Regions from separate parts of the Halomonas sp. LS-001 genome, predicted to be linked through region 3. Evidence: riboswitches for the same ligand, from Rfam matches in the RefSeq annotation. Region 3 holds a riboswitch; each other region holds the start of a gene.

Region 1 (6,555 bases), 1.3 Mb from region 3:
CTCGATTACTTCCCTGCAGCTGGGTGAGTTGGCGGAAAATGCCGCCAGCGAAGTCGACGTCTACACCATGCATCAGCCGCTGGGTGTTGGCGCGGGTATTACCGCCTTTAACTTCCCTATCATGCTGCCATGTTTCATGTTCCCGCTGGCCATTGCCACGGGGAATACCTTTGTCCTCAAGCCCTCCGAGCAGGACCCGACGTCCACCATGCGTCTGGTTGAGCTGGCTCATGAGGCCGGTATCCCCGCAGGTGTGCTGAACGTGGTACACGGCGGGCCGGATGTGGCGAATCAGATTGCTGATCATCAGGACATCAAGGCGCTATCCTTTATCGGCTCCAGCCACGTTGGGTCGCTGCTCTATAACCGTGCTGCCGCCGCAGGCAAGCGTATGCAGTCAATGATGGGGGCGAAAAACCACTGCGTGGTCATGCCGGATGCCAACCGCAGCCAGGCGATTAACAATCTACTGGGGTCCGCATTTGGGGCGGCAGGGCAGCGTTGCATGGCGAACTCGGTGGTGGTGTTAGTCGGGGAAGCGCGTGAATGGCTAGGCGATATCGTAGCCGGTGCGCAGAGCATGAAGATCGGGCCTGGCACGCAGCGCGATGCGGATCTCGGCCCCCTGGTATCTCCTCAGGCTAAAGACCGCGTTGAACGTCTGATTACCGCAGGTGAAAAAGAAGGTGCCAAGCTGCTGGTGGACGGCAGAGGTTGCACGGTCGAAGGTTACCCGGACGGCAACTTCGTCGGCCCGACCCTGTTTGCGGATGTGACGGCGGACATGACCATTTACCGCGAAGAAGTTTTCGGCCCGGTACTTTGTGTGCTTTCCGTCGAAACCCTGGATGATGCGATTGAGTTCATCAATGCCAACCCCAACGGTAACGGCACCTCGATTTTTACCAACTCCGGTTGGGTAGCGCGTCGCTTCGAGACCGATATCGAAGTGGGTCAGATTGGTATCAACGTACCGATTCCAGTGCCCGTCGCCTACTTCAGCTTTACCGGTTCACGCGGCTCCAAACTGGGCGACCTTGGCCCCAACGGCAAGCAGGCGATTGCTTTCTGGACACAGACCAAAACGGTCACCGCACGCTGGTTCGAGCCGGAAAACGTATCCAGCGGCATCAACAGCACCATCTCGCTAAGCTAACAGCGCCAGATGCGGTAAAGCTAGGTTTATAAAAGAAGGGTTATAAAAGAGAAGTTGTAAAAAGTATGCCCCGCCAATGCGGGGCATATTGATAAATAAAGACAGCTTTCTCAAACCGAGTCGAAAAGCGGCAGAGTCTCAGTCAGAAGGTGCTCGAAAGGTTCCAGCTGGCTTTCATGCATTACCAGTATCGATGCTTCCTGAGTAAAGTGACGATCCGGCGGCGTTAAAAACGCAAACTCACCTTCTTCTAAATGGAATTCATGGATTTCGCGAATGCCTGCCGGTGTACGACACTGGCTGCTACGGTAGGCATCATCTTCGCTATATACCAGGCGATGATACATCTTGAAAAGTGTGTAAAGCGTCAGCCCACCGTTGAATTCAGGCCAGTGAGCGGGGCGAAGACGGATGTCCTGATCCAGCTTTTGACCATCTGCTAGCGCATTGGCAATCACAGTATCTAAAGGCGCCGCCAGCAAGCTGTTATCAGTGCATGGGAAAGTGTTGGCATGTTTGGCATCCGCATTGAACAGGGTGCTGACACGTTTAAGGTCCGCTAGGGTGTTCAGGGGATATTCCGCATATTGCAGCTCGCTGGGGTCATAACCACCGTTTTGCCAGCCATGGATCACCCTTAGCGTTAACAGACCTCGTTGCATAGGAATGACGGCAAGCTGGTGAAGCATCACGCGGATATGCAGCTGGCGCTCATGGCTTTCATTATCGAACGCATGATAAGGATCGGCGAAGAGATTGTGGAGGCGACCGGGGGTATGTTCCTTCGCTTCGTTGTAGCGCATGGGGCTTCCCTATAAGCAAACAATCAGCGCTGCAATGCGCATGCGCCAAAAAAGTAAACAAGCTTTAATTAATGCGGTGTTCAGTATGGCGAGCGTAGCAATAAAAGAAAAGCTTTTGACTCACGACTCACGACTCACAAAAACAACAGGAATCAGAATGAACACATCACTTAGCCGTTTCAGCGTACCGGAAGAGCTCAACGAGTTGCCTGATGATATCCGTGACACCATTCTGGCCGTGCAGGAAAAGGCCGGTTTTGTGCCCAACGTGTTTTTGATGCTGGCCCACCGGCCTGACGAATTCCGGGCGTTTTTTGCCTACCATGATGCCCTTATGGAGCGTGAGTCAGACACGCTAAGCAAAGCCGAAAAAGAGATGATAGTGGTAGCCACCAGCGCCCGTAACCGCTGCCTTTACTGCGTGGTAGCCCATGGCGCTCTGGTGCGCATTTACAGTAAAGACCCGCACCTGGCGGATCAGGTGGCGATCAATCACCGTACGGCGCCGATTAGTGAGCGCCATCGTGTCATGCTGGATTTTGCGCTGTATTGCGGCCTGGATGTCGGCGAGTTGACAGATGACTGGGAAGCACGCCTGAATGCGGTAGGGTTCACGCGTGAAGATATCTGGGATATTGGTGCCATTACTGCCTTTTTTGGCCTTTCCAACCGCCTGGTAACGCTGACAGGCACGCCGCCCAATAGCGAGTTCTATCTGATGGGGCGAGTGCCGCGCGACAAGAGCTGAGGCTTTACTGGCCTGGGTTTTAATTGCCCGGGTTTTAATTACCTGGGTTTTAATTGTCTGAGCTTTACTCGTTTATAGCAATCCGCAACAATAATAGAGTCTACTACTGACAACTTACATTCACTGTCGCCAGGGGAGCCTTAGGGCTGAGAATACGCGCCGTTGCGCGCAGACCCTGGAACCTGATCCGGTTCGTACCGGCGGAGGAAGTGCGACATGCCATATCTGACAGCCGCGGCGCTTGGCGCGGCACTTTTCTGTTTTGCTTTTTTGGGTCTGCGGGCGCGCTATGCCAATCATCTGCTTGGCGATAACGCCGTGGATGACTACCTTTCCGCACGTAACTCGCAATCTTCATTCACCATTGGCCTATCCTTTCTGGCCTCAGGCATGGGGGCGTGGATTCTGTTCGCGCCGCCGGAAATCGGTGCCTTTGTTGGCCCGGTTGCTCTGGCGGGGTATGCCATCGGGTCAGCACTGCCTTTTATTGTGCTGGGTTTATACGGTCCTAAAATCCGCCGTGCCCTGCCAAAGGGGCGCAGCATCGCCGAGTTTGCCCAGGCTTGCTACGGGCGTGGTGTACGCTACTGGGTAACGCTGGTATCAGTGGCTTACATGGCCTGCTTTCTGGCCGCTGAGCTAACGGCGATTGGTGCGATTACCGCGCTGCTTTCTGATGTGCCGCCTGCGCTGGTGATTCTCGGTGTGGCGCTCACTACCTTGCTTTATACCGCCGTTGGTGGTCTCAGGGCGAGCCTGGCCACGGACCGCTGGCAGGCCTGGCTACTGATTATCCTGCTGGTGATTGTTGGCGGCGTTGCCTTGAACGCGCTGCCTGAATTGCCAGCTGATGCCGTTATGCCCAGCGCGCCTATCGGGAGCGCACTGAGCGTGGCACTTACCCTGGTGATAGCAGTGACGGCCGCTAACCTTTTCCACCAGGGCTACTGGCAGCGGGTATGGGCCGCAGAAGATAACCGTAGCCTGGCACGCGGTGCCTGGCTGGGCGGTGGCGCGACCGTGGTGGTGGTCATGTTGATTGGTGGCTTGGGTATCGTGGCGGCGATGAGTGGGGTGGCCCTTGGCGAGCCACCTATCCCGTTTTTTGCGCTGCTGTCTGAAGCGCCGAACTGGCTGGCGCTCCCCGCCTTGGTGCTGGCGGTGACGCTGGTTGCTTCCAGCGTGGACACGCTGCAGAACGCTATCGCTTCCCTGGCCAGCGAGCAGTTCTCTGCGCAGAAAGGCTCACTGGGCGTGGCCCGTTGGGTGACGGTACTGCTGATGGTGCCGGTGGTAATTGTCGCGCTGCAGGGCGTATCGGTACTGCGTCTCTTCCTGATTGCCGACCTGCTCTGCGCCGCCATTGTGGTACCAGTGTTGCTTGGGCTGTGGTCGAGGATGACACCCGTCGCGGCCATTGCCGGTGGCGTTGCGGGCATGCTCGGTACCGTGCTGCCCGGTTGGGTGGCGCAAGGCAACCTGAGTGCGGGTGTGCTGGCGGCCACCTTTCCAAACAGCATTCCCACACTGGCGCCTTTTGTGGGTGCCTTGCTGGCCTCGACGCTGGTGAGCGTGATGATGGCGTTGCTCAATCGCCGAGCGGCCGTTTGAGGTAGCGTAAACGCAGAGCCAGCAGCCCCAGGCCGCTGGTTATCAAAATCACCAGCACGCCCAGCAGTAACGGAAAAGCCCCCGCGCCCAGCCAATCCAGCAAAGGGCCGGTCAGCGATGGAATGACCAGGGCGCCGCTACCCGCAGCGGTAAAGATGGCGCCTGTGGTTCGCCCATGCATTTCCATTACCTTGTTGCTTAATGCATAAAGGGTTGGAAAAAAGGCGGATGCGGCCAACCCGAATAACAGCGCGCCCACGCTCAAGGGCACCCAAAGCGCATGCAATGCTCCCGCAGTTGCCAGCCCCAGCGCCAAGCAGCCGCATAACACCACCCAGGGCGAAGTGATGCGCAACAGCGGTATTGCCAAAAGTCGCCCAGCAGAAAGTGACAGCCAGAACAGGGTCGCTAATATAGCGGCCTCTTCGGCCGCCATTCCCACCAGCACGCCGTAAGATGTTACCCAGCCCGCAAAGGTAATCTCCATGCCCACATAAAGGGCAAAAATCAGCATGAACAGCATCAGCAGAAGGCGGTCACTATGTTTGGGCGCGGCGTGTTGGATGTTGGTGTCTTCAGGTGGGCGTTTTTGCGGGCTGGAAAAGCGCAGTAACGGCAGTAAAGTGATCAATGCATAGGCACCTACGACCCAGAATGCCCACTGAAACTGGCCGGTCAAGGATAACGCCGCGACCATCACCAGCGGTGTCAGCATATTGCCAAAACTGAAGCAGAAATGCAGAGCGCTGATATTGGGGCCGGCATCGTCACCATGCAGCCATATCAGCAAGGTGTTACCACCGGAATTGAGCGCCACTTCGGCAAACCCCAACACCGCAAATAGCCCTGCCAGCAAAACCAGCAGCGGGCTGAAAGGAGCGATCAACAGTCCCGCGACCATAACGGCACCCATGGCAAACAGCACCCTGTGGCCATCAAAGCGGTCAAGCAACAGCCCAGTGATAAAGGCTCCGCTCATATTGCCCACCGCCCTGGCCGTAAACAGAACCGCGATCTGGCTCATGCTGGCATCCACGCTTTGGGCCAGATGTGGCAAGGCTGGCCCCAGCAGGCCACCTGTCATACCAATAGCGATGAACAGGGCAAAATAGCGCCAGGTCAACTGGCGGTGATAAACAGACGCAAACGGCAACAAGATCAATCTCCATTAAATTTTGCGGTTACCCGATGGCGCGACAGGCAAAGTTTGCTATCGTCGCCCAAGCTGCCTCCTGCAGCGAATGAACAACAAAGCTGAGAGATAGACATTGGATAATAGAAAGGCGTCTGCGATGACCCAACCCCCTGCTTCTCCCGCCCAGGCATCGGCTCATAGCGTGCCAGCTACCATGGCGGCCATGGTGCTGACAGGCCATGGCGATATCGACAGACTGGAATATCGTAACGATGTTGCCGTACCTCAGCCCAAGTCGGGAGAAGTGCTGGTGCAGGTCACCGCCACGGCCAAGAATAATACCGATCGCAAAGCCCGCGAGGGATTGTACCCGACCAAGGATAAAGGTGATGTCACTTCGTTTGCCATGGGGGGCGTGCCTACCTTTACCTTTCCGCGTATTCAGGGCGCGGATATTGCCGGGCGTATCGCAGCAGTAGGAGAGGGCGTAGACGCCAGTCGTATCGGCCAGCGCGGCCTGCTGGATTTCAATATCTACGCCGATGCCCGCCGGGATATCAACCTGACGCCGGACTATTACGGCCACGGCGCTGATGGGGGCTATGCCGAATACGTGGCTTTGCCAGCCGATCAGTTTCATCACATTCCTAACCCGGAACTGGCGGACGCAGAACTGGCCTCCATGGGGATGTGCTCTTACCAGACGGGGTATCACATGATGACCTCGGCCAGCATCTGCCGTGGCGAGCGGGTGCTGGTGACCGGTGCCAGTGGCGGAGTGGGTACGGCGCTGATTCAGCTGTGCCGTATCGTCGGCGCGATTCCTTACGCGGTTAGTCAGCCGGACAAAGCCGATGCACTGCTGTCGATGGGCGCAGAAGCGGTGATTGATCGCGGCGATCTGCCGACCTTTGTCGAGCGCGTGCTGGAACAGACCGGCGGCGCCCCGATTGATGCCGTGATGGACCTGGTGGGTGGCGAGATGACGAACCTGTTCATCGACACCATGATTCACGATATGAACGCCCGGAAAAGCTACCCACGCCTGTCGATTGCCGGTGCCAGCGGCGGCAACGTGAGTGAAATGATGTGGACGCGCATC
Region 2 (6,555 bases), 610 kb from region 3:
GGGGGGAGCGTTGGCCGCAGATAGCGGATATGACGGCTATCCCAGCGGCACCACTGCGTTTTGCGTGTTCAATATGGGCGGCTTTCAACCCGCCAATGGCAACACCTGGCAGTTGGCTCGCCGCCGTCAAGGCGGCCAATCCATCAAAACCAATCGGAGGTTCATGGTCGCCTTTACTGGGTGTGGCAAAGACGGGCCCAAAGCCGAAATAATCCAGCTGACTGACAGGGGCGCTGGCAAGCTGCGCCAGGGTATTCACTGAAAGCCCGAGAATCGCCTCTGGGCCAAGCACTTGACGAGCCCGTTCAATCGCTGCATCGCTTTGCCCGACATGAAGGCCATCTGCCTGGCTTGCCAGAGCGACCTCAAGGCGGTCATTAATAATCAAAGGAACATGACTGCCAGCAAGCAGGCTTTTCAGTCGCTTTGCCTGCGCTGTCATGGCCTGGTCGGTGGCGTATTTGTCACGTAACTGGACGATACTGACCCCTCCGGCGACAGCTTCTTCTACCGTGCGCTCTAGCCCTTTGGCAGCACACAGCGTGGCATCCGTCACCAGATACACCGAAAGATCAAACGGCATCAATCATCTCCCATGTTAACCGGGTATCCAGGTCTTGCGGGGAAAGCTGGTACAGGGCATCCAGAAACGCAGGCGCAAAGCTGCCGGGCCCACCGGCCGTGCTACCTGCTTGTTGGCCTGCCAGCGCAAAACAGCCAAAGGCAGCGGCAGTGGCGGTCAAAGGGGTGGAAGGTGCAGCGCCAATAAACGCAGCCACCGTTGCACTGAGAGCGCAACCCAGCGTGGTAACGCGAGGCATTAAGGCGTGCCCACCGTGAATGCGTATCGATTGCTGTCCGTCGGTGATGATATCGGTTTCACCACTGACCGCCACAATGCAGTGCTGCTGGCGTGCCAGTTGACAGGCGGCGGTGTGAGCCTCCTCTACGCTGGCGGTACTATCAGCGCCACGCCCAGGGTTGGCAATACCATTGAGGCTGAGAATTTCTGAGGCATTACCGCGAATGGCACTCGGCTTTAATGCTAACAGCTCAGCGCACAGTGCTTGTCGGTAAGCGGTGGCGCCCACGGCCACAGGGTCTAATACCCACGGCGTGTCGTCTTCATGCGCCGTACGGGCTGCCAGACGCATACTGTGCGCCCAAGGGGTGGAGATCGTGCCAATGTTAATGGAAAGAGCCGCCGATAGACGCACAAACTCCACGACCTCTTCCTGTTCGTGCAACATGGCCGGTGAGGCACCAAGAGCAAGTAACACATTGGCGCTGCTGTTCATCGCCACATAATTGGTCATGCAGTGGGTCAACGGCGTGAGTTGTCGCAAAGCGGCCAGATGCTGACCAAGCGAAGATGCCGATGAAGGCATTGATGAAAATATTGATGGAGATGGTGGCGAGGGTATTGTCATGACATCCTCCCGGCTGGGAGGCAGTGAGGCAGAGAAGCCCCACGACTCCCTACGCCGGCATTATCCGGTTCAGGTGCTTGAGGGTGCGTCTCAGCTTGAGGATCAGGCTTACAAAGCCTCACAAGCGCCCCTGTCGTTTTCAGAAGCGCCATCCTAGCGAATTATTTACCGAAAGGCGATGCGTGTACCGTAGGTCAGCATTTCATCCGGGGTCATCGCTCGGCCGGGTGTGCCAATCATTTCATCCCCGCATTGATCGGCGAAGGTAAGCACGCCGTGGTGAAAACCTAATTGGCTTAGCTTATCGCGGATTTCACCGGTGCCAAGAAACGAGCACACACGCCCCTCATTATCGCTTAAGTTGGAAACACCGTTAGCATGGTGAAAGCGCACGGTGTAGATGCCATCCATTGATTCCACTTCCACGATGGGGGAAAAACCATTATGAACTGCGCGAGATAACTCGCGATAGCTGAGGCGGTCGCCAAGCTGATAATCAATACTCGTCATGATCAACTCCTGATAACAGGCTGATACGGCTGAAAGGGATTTTTGTATAGCCTTTGGATAATAAGTGTAGAGTAATTATTAAATTCTTCCAGCGCATTCTTCGAAAAAACGAAAACCTTTACAGGCGAGGCCATCAAATGCTTCGTTGTGGTTAGCGTGCAGCGTCCAGGGCATGTTGCTGCAGCAGTTTTAAGGGAATCACATCCAGCGCTTTTTCATGTGTTGCGCTGAGAATGATGGGCGGTGCCAGGCCGACATCAGCGGCTTCTTTCCAGCGACTGGCACACAAGCACCAACGGTCGCCTGGCATAAGGCCCGGAAAGCCAAATTCAGGACGAGATGTCACAAGATCATTCCCCTGGGCGCGCGAATAGGCCAGAAACTCTTCCGTGACCATGGCGCATACCGCATGAACGCCCTGGTCCTCAACGCCGACGCGACAAAAACCATCGCGATAAAATCCAGTAACAGGCTCGTGGCAGCAAGGTGTCAGTGGCTCACCTAAAACATTGCGATCTCGTGACATACTAGTATCTCCTCAAAAGGGGCGGGGTCGCCCGTTGCGTGTATCAGCGCTCAGCCTGCATACTGGCCTGAAGGTCCTATCGGCTTAAAACAGGTGCTTAAAAACAGGTACTTAAAAACAGGCATTTGAAAACAGCAAGCCGTCACCATCAGAAAACGTGTGACGGTCTTGAATATGACGGTCTTGAATATGACGGTCCTGAATATGACGGTCTTGAATATATTGTACATGGAATGACTTTTGTACAAATCATGGCGACTAACCAAGGAGACTCAACGATGGCATTTAGTGGCGAGCACCACCCAGGCGTGACGGCACCCCCTGAGGAAACCCAGGGCTTTCGACTCAACCATACAATGTTGCGCATCAAGGATCCCGCGCGCGCACTGGCCTTTTATTCCCAGGTGTTTGGCATGCAGGTTCTGCGCCGGTTGGATTTTGAGGAAATGCAGTTTTCTCTCTACTTTCTGTCCAACGTGGAAGATAGCGATAGCGTGCCCGAAGACGCCTCGGCTCGAACGGCCTGGACATTCAGTCAGAAAGGGTTGCTGGAGTTGACGCATAACTGGGGAACCGAAGACCAGCAGGATTTTGCCTATCATGATGGTAATGCCGAACCTCAGGGCTTTGGCCATATCTGCTTTTGCGTTCCCAACCTGGAAGCCGCTCAGGCATGGTTTGACGAACACGATGTCACCTTCGTTAAGCGCGCCGATCAGGGCAAAATGCAGGATGTTATTTTCATCAAGGACACGGATGGCTACTGGATTGAAGTGATTCAGGCCGACCGCATGGCCGGTAAAGGAGACTAAGCATGGCGCATCTGCTGTTCCGGCTGCGTCATGTCACAGAGGAAGAAGCCCTCGAAGTTCGCCAACTATTGGAAGAACAGGGGTTTGACACCTACGAAACCCAGGCAGGTTTTTTTCGCCTGGGCGTAGAGGCTATCTGGTTGCGTGATAATCGCGAGAAGGAGAGGGCACAAGCGGTGCTTGCCGATTATCAGGCCAAGCGGTTTGAGCGCGTGCGCCGGGAACACCAGGATGCGCTGGCCAATGGCGAAGCGCCGACCCTCTGGCGCCGCCTGGTTGCCCACCCGCTTCAGGTGGCTCTGGTCATCCTGGCCGTGGCCATGATCATACTCCTGACGCTCCTACCCTTTATTGGTCTGGTGAATTGATAAAGGCCAGATGACCGCGTTTCAGATATAGCTGCGCGCCGTGAGGGCCGGCTTCCAGCGTCGGTGCCGCGCCGATAGGATAGCGACACCAGCTGCCTGCCGCGTACTCCTGACCATCACACAGCAGCGTTCCCTCCAGCACAAAAAGTTCTAAACCACCCCGCAACGGCGGATAAGCGACCGTGGTATTAGCGTCCCAGCGTTCCAGGCTGATCCGTTCAGAGCCATAGCCCTCTGAACTATAGGTGTGCAGCATTTTGTACGTAATACCAGGGCGTCTATCAGGTTGCCAGGGGAGGCGATGCGCCGGGACGGCCAGCTGAAGGATGTCGTCGGGATGAAACTGGTGCAGCTTTACCAGAATCAACGCACCTTCTTCGCCGATGTGTGGCGTGTGACCTGTGCCGATTGGGTTGCGCAGATAGCAACCCGCAGGGTAACGGCCGTGTTCATCGGCAAATACCCCCTCCAGGACTAATATTTCTTCGCCGCCATCATGAGTATGGCGGCTGAACTGGCTGTTCGGCGCATAGCGAACCAGGCTTGTCGCTCGGGCAACTTCATCGCCAATACGGTCCAGCATCATCCTTTCTACGCCAGCACTGGGAGAATCGACCCATTGATATTCTTCCGGGATAACAGAGACAAAATGGCTAAAATCGGCGTTTACACGCATGGCATGGGCTCTTGCATTAGGGGAGTGGCAGGGTTGCGGCCAAGTCTCTCCGTCTCGAGCGTAGAATGCAATCCAAAAAAAATACCGCCCGTAGGCGGTATTCAATCGTTTACATTCTTGATCAGTGGTCATGACCATGATCATCGTGGTCAGCCTGTTCCGCCCCAGCAAGCGCTGAGTGCAATACCTTGGCGTTATGACGCATCATGCCCAGATACGTGTTGGCATCGCCTTCACTGGCCAATGCATCGGCATACAGGGTGCCCGCAATCGGCAGGCCGGTCTCTTCGGCGAGCTGGTTGATGATCGCCTGATTGGTCATGTTTTCATGAAACAGTGCCTGGACGTTTTCCTGTTCGATCACATCCACCAGTGCCGCCATGCTGGCCCCGCTGGGGTCTGCTTCGGTGGAAAGCCCCACGGGCGATAGGAAGTTGACGCCGTAAGCACTGGAAAAATAACCAAAGGAATCATGACCCGTAATCACGCTGGCAGAGGCAGGGATATCACTCAGGATATCGCGAATCTCACTGTCCACTGCGGCTATCTCGGCCAAATAGCGTTCCGCGTTGGCCTGATAGCTTTGCGCATTTGCGCTGTCGGCTTCCATCAATCCATCACGAATATTGGCCACGTAGACCTGTGCCTGCTGCAGATCCTGCCAGGCGTGAGGGTCATCATCACCGTGAGCGTGTTCGCTGTGATCGGCTTCTTCGTGACCGTGTTCGTCATGGCCATGTTCGTCGTGGCCGTGCTCGTCATGATCGGGCTCGTCGTGATCGTGCTCGTCGTGACCGTGTTCGTCGTGACCGTGTTCGTCGTGGCCGTGCTCGTCATGATCGGGTTCGTCGTGACCGTGTTCATCGTGGCCATGTTCATCGTGACCGGATTCGTCATGGCCAGCCTCGCCCAAGGCGCGTGGCTGAAGGCCGTTTGTGGCGGTAACCAGCGCCCCGTGGTAATCACTGGATTCGATCAGGCGCTCCATCCAGCCCTCAAACAGCAAGCCGTTAAAGACCACCAAGTCGGCTCCTGCCAATGCACGGGCATCGCCTGGGCTTGGCGAGTACATATGGGTGTCACTGTCAGAGCCGACCAATGAGGTCACCTCGACGTGCTCGCCACCCACGTTTTTGACCATATCCGCCAGAATCGAAAAGCTGGTGACCACCTGAACCCGCTCGTTGGCGATCGCTGCTGGAAGCGCCAGCATGGCAGAAACGCCCACCAGCCAGCGTGAAGAAGAGGAAAGCGACATACTGTGCTCCTTAAAAAAACAATAACAGACCGTTATGACGACTGTTCAAGCGCCAGCGGCGTTGTCTTTCGCCGTAGCTTGGCGGCCAAGCTGTGATAGCGGCCGAACAGTGCCGACAATAGATACCCCAGCCCGGCCAGCAAGATAATGCTTGGCCCAGACGGCGTATCCAGATGAAACGAAAGCAAGAGCCCACCGGTGCTGGAAACCATCGCCAACACCACCGCAATGCCAATCAGGCCTTCCAGCCGCTTGCTCCAGAACCGTGCGGCGGTGGCGGGCAGCATCATCAACCCCACGGCCATCAAGGTGCCCAGGGTTTGAAACCCCGCCGTCAGGTTGAGTACCAGCAAGCCCAGAAAAACACTATGTACCCAGCCACTGCGGCGGCTTTGCCCGCGCAGAAACAGCGGGTCCAGACACTCCACCACCAAGGCGCGGAAAATAATTGCCAGGATAATCACAATCAGCGTACTGATAGAGGCAATCAGCAATAACGCCGTAGAGTTGACCGCCAGAATTGAGCCGAACAATACATGGGTCAGATCCACGCTGCTGCCACCCATGGAAATCAGCATGACCCCAGCCGCCAGTGAAATAATAAAGAAGCTCGCCATAGCCGCATCTTCCCGCTGGCCGCCCATTTTCGACACGGCCCCGGCAAGTAACGCCACCATCACCCCGAACAGCACGCCGCCAACACTCATCACCGGCAGCGAAAACCCTGCCAGCAGAAAGCCGATGGCAACACCGGGCAGAATCGCATGGGCCATCGCATCGCCAATCAGGCTCATGCCGCGCAACACCAGAAACACCCCAAGTGGCGGCGCGGCCAGTGACAGTGCCAGGCCGCCGACTACCGCTCGGCGCATAAAGCCATAATCAAAGGGCGCCACGAACCATGCATCAAGAAGTGCTAGCATGACGCTCTCCCAAGGTAAACGGCACAACCTTTGCCGGGGCATGCGAGTGGTT
Region 3 (6,555 bases):
AAGTGCCTGTCAACGCTTATGGCAGGCTCAAATATCATTCTGAGACGGCATCATCACAGACGCATCACGAGACAATCACAAATCTATCGCGCAAATCTCACGTTTCTGTCACGGCGGCTTGAACGGGTGAAACGTCAGCTGGGATACCAAGAGTGATGTAACGACGGGCAGAGGAAAGCGTTTTTGCTAAATTGGCAAGATAGTAGAAAAGCCTCTAAAAAAGGGCTACTAGAATCAACAGGCTCATCAACCACATACATGCCACACCGATGATAAACGCCGCCGTCCGCCACGGCTGAAGCCCTGCCAGATAACATAACGTGTGCATGTATCGAGCGCCGGTAAACGTGAGGAAAAGCCAGGGCGCCGCCCCAGGCGAGGCACCCACCCAGACATAGGCCACCCCAAGCGCCAGAAAGATGGGAATATTTTCAAGATCATTTAACCAGACGCGGGCCGCTCTCTGTACCTGTGGCAATTCTTCTTTAGCAGGCTCACGGCCCACCAGGGCGGCGTCTTCAGGGGTCTTGAAGGTCATCTTGCCGATGCGATGAAACCCCTGATAAGCCGATGTAGCGAACATCTTAAAAAAAAGCAGCACGACAACGATGGCGTACCAATACACTGCGTTATCCATGGCGTCTCCTTACTCTGCCCCCGCAATCAGCGACGGGCGTCGAAAAACCAAGTGTAGCGCGGATTGAGGCTGGGGAGGGCGAACGCTTTGTACTCCAGCGACACGGCTGGTGGCAATTTTGAATAAAATTGGTGACAACGAATGCCGTTGTTGTTGCAACTTGTTATACGTTTTGGGAGCGCTCCCTAAGTAGGCGCCCTTTTGCTTTTGATTCATGCTTTAGGAAGTTAACCATGAAATGATAATCAGGGTGCGATTTCAAGCTACGACTGACAAAGTAAACCCTTGTTGAACTGTGAGAAAATGTCTTTACTACCCCAGAGCCTAGATTGCTGCCAGCGACAATGCTGAATTTTATCCCAGGTATACTAAATACTATATGTTGATAGCCATCATGATTTTTGACTGTAGGAAAGCTCATTGATGGTGTGTCAACTACTTGATTCTCAACATATACGGCCAGGTAAGTGTTTTCTGGTAAAGCTGAATCTCCCATAAGAAATTTCGAAAAAGCATACATTTTTTCCTTGCGAATTGAGTTTTCTGTGTCGGGTAATCCGCATGACCCCCAGTCTGTTGCCGACATCCTCCAAGCAATACTGACGGCAAAATACATGAATCCAAAGGCTAACTCTCCATTAGGTGGAAAATACCAAACTTCATCCTGTACGCTAGTCAGTGCCTTATACTTCCTTATTTTCGTAGCTAGCTTGAAACCGTTTGGGCGAGCCATCAGTGGTAGTACTATATCCTCTCCATTTTTGGAGAACTTCAACTCACAATTTTCGCAAAGCAGATGTTTTTTGGCTTGTTTATCGGTATACGCTGCTGACTTATCAAAGCCAGAGATCCAAATAATATCTTCCCCTTGCCCTGGAAAACCTTTTTTAATAGTTCGATAAATTGCCTTAGGCATGAAGTGACTATCTTTCAGCTTCATTGACCGATTACATAAAGCGCAGACTCCGTTCATTAACGCTCCTCGGGCGTATAACCGTTTATTATTGCGCATGCGCGTTTTTCTAGAAAACTTAATTCTGCCAAAAACTGATAAAAAATCGATAATAAAGATTTATTAATTTTCGTTCTAAAGTTTGCCAAAAAAGCATGCATGAGATTTATTTTTTTTAAGCCATTATCAAAATAGCACATAAACATACAGTTAGCCTTATCAACTCATTGCCACTTCTTGGGTTTGTAAAAAACACCCGTCAAATTAAGCACTCACCCATGCCAGGGATAAGGAAAAACGCGCATTGCCGACACTCAAATAGAGCAACGGGGCGCTTATGCTGCCGATACACGAATGCCGCATCACACTTTCATGCATACCAATCGCTGTTGCGCTGAACGGCAAAATTTTCTTTATGCCCATTTAATGTTTGCGCCGAACTTAGCTGTCGGATCCCCTTGCATCTCCTGCCTCTGCCTCCTAGACTGCTTGCATTAACTGCTTGACGGGGTGCCGGTGAATCCGGCTGAGATGGCGCAGGGCGTATCACTTAGATGCTGCCAAAGCGCTGGTCCCGCTGAACCTGATCCGGCTAATGGGCGGCTCCTCATGAAGAGGGCAGCTCGGGTACCGGCGTAGGGATCAAGCGATGGCCTCGGCTCAGCTTCACGCCACCTTCCGTGCCATTCCCTCGATCTCAATCGCCCGCCTTCCGGATCATTACCACCGGAGGCATCATGGGCTACTGCTTTACCGACCTTACCAACGCCTGCCATGACGACTGGCGTGCCTATATTGAGCACGATTTTGTCCGCCAGCTGGGCACCGCCGCGCTACCCGAACCCTCGTTTCGCCACTATCTGAAACAGGATTATCTGTTTCTGATTCACTTCGCCCGTGCTTACGCCTTGGCCGCCTATAAAAGCCCGACCCTTGCTGACCTGCGCCAGGCCCATGAGGGTTTAAAAGCCATCGTGGATGTGGAGCTGGGCCTGCACGTGGGGTTCTGCCAGGAGTGGGGCATTTCAGAAGATGAGTTGGCCCAGCTGCCGGAAGCGCGAGCAACGCTTGCCTACACCCGCTATGTGCTGGATACCGGCAACCGTGGCGACCTGCTGGATTTGCACGTGGCGCTGGCCCCTTGCCTGGTGGGTTACGGCGAAATTGCCAACTGGCTGAACGCTCAGCCGTTCACCCTACGCGGCGCGAAAAATCCCTTTGACGCCTGGATCGCCATGTACGAAAGCGAGGAGTTTCAGGCCGCCATGCAGGCGGAACTGGAATGGCTCAACGCTCGCCTTGCCGAGGTGACCCCCGCCCGTTTTGCCGAACTGAGCAGGATATTTGGCGATGCCACCCGCCTGGAAATCGATTTCTGGCAGATGGGGTTGGATCTTGCTCACTGACACCGGCCAATCCATCCGTTCAATCGCCTTATAACAACCGTTTCATAACAACAAGCAAACAATAAACCCAAGGAAATCATCATGAGTAAAACTAGCCACTTTCTAGCAGAAACCGCCCAGGTCGATGCCGCTGCCATTGCGCCGCTGCCCGCCTCGCGCAAAGTGTATGTCGAGGGCTCACGGCCGGATATCCGCGTGCCGTTTCGGGAAATCACCCTGTCGCCTACCAAAACCAGCAGCATCGATGAAGAGAACCCGCCGCTGCTGGTGTATGACACCTCTGGCCCTTACACCGACCCCGCGGCCAGCAACGATTTACGCCAGGGCTTACCCGCGCTGCGCCGTACCTGGATTGAAGAGCGTGACGATACCGAGTTCCTAGATGGCCCAACCAGTGAGTACGGCAATCGTCGCGCTAACGACCCAACGCTTGCCCAGCTGCGCTTTGATTTAACCCGCACCCCACGCCGGGCAAAAGCGGGCAAGAACGTCACCCAGCTGCACTATGCGCGCCAGGGCATTATCACGCCGGAAATGGAGTTTATTGCCATCCGCGAGAACCAGCGTCGCCAGACGTTAGGCACCGCCGAAGTCGAGCGCATTCTGGGCCATCAGCATGCTGGCCAGAACTTTGGTGCCAGCCTGCCGGAAGAAATCACGCCGGAATTTGTGCGCGACGAAGTGGCCCGTGGGCGAGCGATTATTCCTAATAATATCAATCACCCTGAATCCGAGCCGATGATTATTGGCCGTAATTTCCTGGTGAAGATTAACGGCAACCTGGGTAACTCAGCGGTCACCTCGTCGATTGAAGAAGAGGTCGACAAAATGACCTGGGGGATCCGCTGGGGATCGGACACCATCATGGACCTTTCCACGGGCCAGAATATCCACGAGACCCGTGAGTGGATCATCCGCAACTCGCCGGTGCCCATCGGCACCGTGCCGATCTATCAGGCGCTGGAAAAGGTCAACGGCGTTGCTGAAAATCTAACCTGGGAGATTTTCCGCGATACCTTGATCGAGCAGGCTGAGCAGGGTGTCGATTACTTCACCATTCACGCAGGCGTGCTGCTGCGCTATGTGCCACTGACGGCCAACCGCGTGACCGGCATTGTCAGCCGTGGCGGCTCCATCATGGCCAAGTGGTGTCTGTACCATCACCAGGAAAGCTTCCTGTATACCCACTTCGAAGAAATCTGCGAGATCTGCAAGCAGTACGACGTGGCGTTTTCTCTCGGCGATGGCCTGCGCCCCGGCTCAGTGGCCGATGCCAATGACGAAGCACAGTTCGCTGAGCTTGAGACGCTGGGCGAGCTGACGAAGATTGCCTGGAAGCACGATGTGCAGGTGATGATTGAAGGCCCCGGCCATGTGCCCATGCACCTGATCAAGGAGAACATGGATAAGCAGCTCGAAGCGTGTCACGAGGCGCCTTTCTATACCCTGGGCCCGCTCACCACCGATATCGCCCCTGGTTACGACCATATTACCTCAGGTATTGGCGCGGCGATGATCGGCTGGTTTGGCTGTGCGATGCTCTGCTATGTCACGCCGAAAGAGCACTTGGGCCTGCCAAATAAAGATGACGTGAAAACCGGCATCATCACCTACAAGATTGCCGCCCACGCCGCGGACCTGGCCAAGGGGCATCCGGCCGCACAGCGTCGCGATAACGCGCTTTCCAAGGCACGCTTTGAATTCCGTTGGGAAGACCAGTTCAACCTGGGGCTGGACCCGGATACCGCCCGCGAATACCACGACGAAACCCTGCCCAAGGATTCCGCCAAGGTAGCGCACTTCTGTTCCATGTGCGGGCCGAAATTCTGCTCAATGAAGATCAGTCAGGAAGTGCGCGATACCTATCGGGATCGCACGCCGGAAAATGCCTCTGAAAGCGACGCCGAAGCTGTCAAGCGCGGTATGCAGGAGCAGGCGGAGAAGTTCCGCCGGAAAGGCAGCGAGCTGTATCAGGAGGTGTAACGTAGCACCTCGCTGAACAGCCTCGCTGATTGACGTGGCCCTTGAGTGTTAAAGGAACACTATGAAACCTCAAGGGCCACTTTCAACACGCCGTCGCGCTGATGGGAAAACAGATCGTATGCATCAACGATGTTTTCCAGGGCGTAGCGGTGGGTCACCATGGGGCCAAGATCCAGTCGCCCTGAGGCAATAATGCTCATCAACCTGCGCATGCGCTCTTTGCCGCCAGGACAAAGTGACGTAATGATCTTGTGGTCACCCAGGCCCGCGCAGAAAGCACCCAGCGGTATTGTCAGGTCTTCGGAGTAAACGCCAAGGCTAGATAGCGTGCCGCCGGGCTTTAACACCCGCAACGCCGATTCAAAGGTTTGCTGCAGGCCGAGTGCTTCAATCGCGGCGTCCACACCGCGCCCACCCGTGAGCTTAAGAATTTCTTCGACGACATCGACCTTGCGAAAATCCAACGTCACGTCAGCGCCCATTTTCCTGGCCATCGCTAAACGCTCATCCACGCCGTCGACAGCAATGATCATTCCCGCTCCGCGCAGCCGTGCTCCCGCCGTGGCGCACAACCCAATTGGCCCCTGAGCAAACACCACTACCGTGTCACCTATCTTGATGCCCGCTGACTCGGCACCGGCAAAACCGGTCGACATGATGTCAGGGCACATCAGCACCTGTTCGTCAGTCAGGCCGTCGGGGACGGGGGAGAGATTCGCCTGGGCATCAGGCACCAGGAGGTACTCGGCCTGGGCGCCGTCGATGGTGTTGCCAAAGCGCCAGCCTCCCATTGGTTTGTACCCATGGCTGTGGTGGCCGCCATCCTGCGAACAGCAGTCATCCTGGCAGGCGTAAGAGGTGAAGCTCGGGCAGATGGCGCCGGCGATGACTCGCTGGCCTTCTTGGTAACCTTTTACGTTGGCGCCCAGCTTTTCAATCACACCCACCGGCTCATGGCCGATGGTTAAGCCTCGCTCAACAGGGTATTCACCCTTGAGAATATGAATGTCGGTGCCACAGATGGTGGTGGTCGTCACGCGCATCAGCGCATCGTTGGGACCGATTTCGGGAATGGGCTTGTCGTCAATTTCAATACGACCAGGCTCAACAAAAATAGCGGCTTTCATCATGGTAGGCATGGGATACTTCCTCAGTGAGGGGAGTCATGACACATGATCATTAAGCAATAGCAGGCCGCCAGTCATATTGAGCTACGTCATCTTTTGTACAGACTGATTTGTGCAGGCTGGTTTTGTACAGACTGATTTTTTACAGACTCGGTTTGTGCAGACCAAGAAATAACATGGCACCCGTTGCTTTACGCAAAAAAAAACCGGAGCCGTGGCCCCGGTTGTTAGAGTCGGTTGTTATAACCGGTTGTCAGAATAGGAATCGCGTTAAAGATTACTTCTTCTTGGCTTTCTTCTTGACCTCACCTTTGCCTTTTTCCAGCTCACCCTTTACCTGCTGGGCTTTGCCTTTGGCTTCGGTTTTTGTGCTTCCAGTTACCTTGCCTGCCGCTTCTTTCGCCTTACCTGCTGCTTTATTGGCGGTTCCTTTCACTTTATCTTTTTTGC

What was found. Region 3 has a riboswitch for thiamine pyrophosphate ahead of tenA (thiaminase II). Riboswitches for the same ligand answer to the same signal wherever they lie in the genome.
Region 1: another riboswitch for thiamine pyrophosphate. It lies ahead of ACU6TU_RS12185 (sodium:solute symporter); the one in region 3 lies ahead of tenA (thiaminase II).
Region 2: another riboswitch for thiamine pyrophosphate. It lies ahead of thiM (hydroxyethylthiazole kinase); the one in region 3 lies ahead of tenA (thiaminase II).

What each region holds. Positions count from the first base shown of each region.
Region 1 is NZ_CM129816.1:2,688,711-2,695,265, reverse strand. It holds gene ACU6TU_RS12200 (CoA-acylating methylmalonate-semialdehyde dehydrogenase) at 1-1,156, shown strand, start outside; gene ACU6TU_RS12195 (hypothetical protein) at 1,267-1,959, opposite strand; gene ACU6TU_RS12190 (peroxidase-related enzyme) at 2,117-2,707, shown strand; TPP riboswitch at 2,829-2,934, shown strand; gene ACU6TU_RS12185 (sodium:solute symporter) at 2,924-4,318, shown strand; gene ACU6TU_RS12180 (MFS transporter) at 4,296-5,474, opposite strand; gene ACU6TU_RS12175 (zinc-binding dehydrogenase) at 5,611-6,555, shown strand, end outside.
Region 2 is NZ_CM129816.1:3,383,197-3,389,751, reverse strand. It holds gene thiE (thiamine phosphate synthase) at 1-583, opposite strand, end outside; gene thiM (hydroxyethylthiazole kinase) at 573-1,430, opposite strand; TPP riboswitch at 1,460-1,572, opposite strand; gene ACU6TU_RS14995 (DUF6482 family protein) at 1,596-1,940, opposite strand; gene ACU6TU_RS14990 (DUF2237 family protein) at 2,092-2,466, opposite strand; gene gloA (lactoylglutathione lyase) at 2,745-3,278, shown strand; gene ACU6TU_RS14980 (DUF6164 family protein) at 3,281-3,646, shown strand; gene ACU6TU_RS14975 (cupin domain-containing protein) at 3,627-4,322, opposite strand; gene ACU6TU_RS14970 (metal ABC transporter solute-binding protein, Zn/Mn family) at 4,444-5,580, opposite strand; gene ACU6TU_RS14965 (metal ABC transporter permease) at 5,613-6,503, opposite strand; gene ACU6TU_RS14960 (metal ABC transporter ATP-binding protein) at 6,487-6,555, opposite strand, start outside.
Region 3 is NZ_CM129816.1:153,167-159,721, forward strand. It holds gene ACU6TU_RS00710 (MAPEG family protein) at 215-637, opposite strand; gene ACU6TU_RS00715 (hypothetical protein) at 801-1,610, opposite strand; TPP riboswitch at 2,086-2,248, shown strand; gene tenA (thiaminase II) at 2,327-2,995, shown strand; gene thiC (phosphomethylpyrimidine synthase ThiC) at 3,077-4,978, shown strand; gene ACU6TU_RS00730 (NAD(P)-dependent alcohol dehydrogenase) at 5,038-6,117, opposite strand; gene ACU6TU_RS00735 (CsbD family protein) at 6,383-6,555, opposite strand, start outside.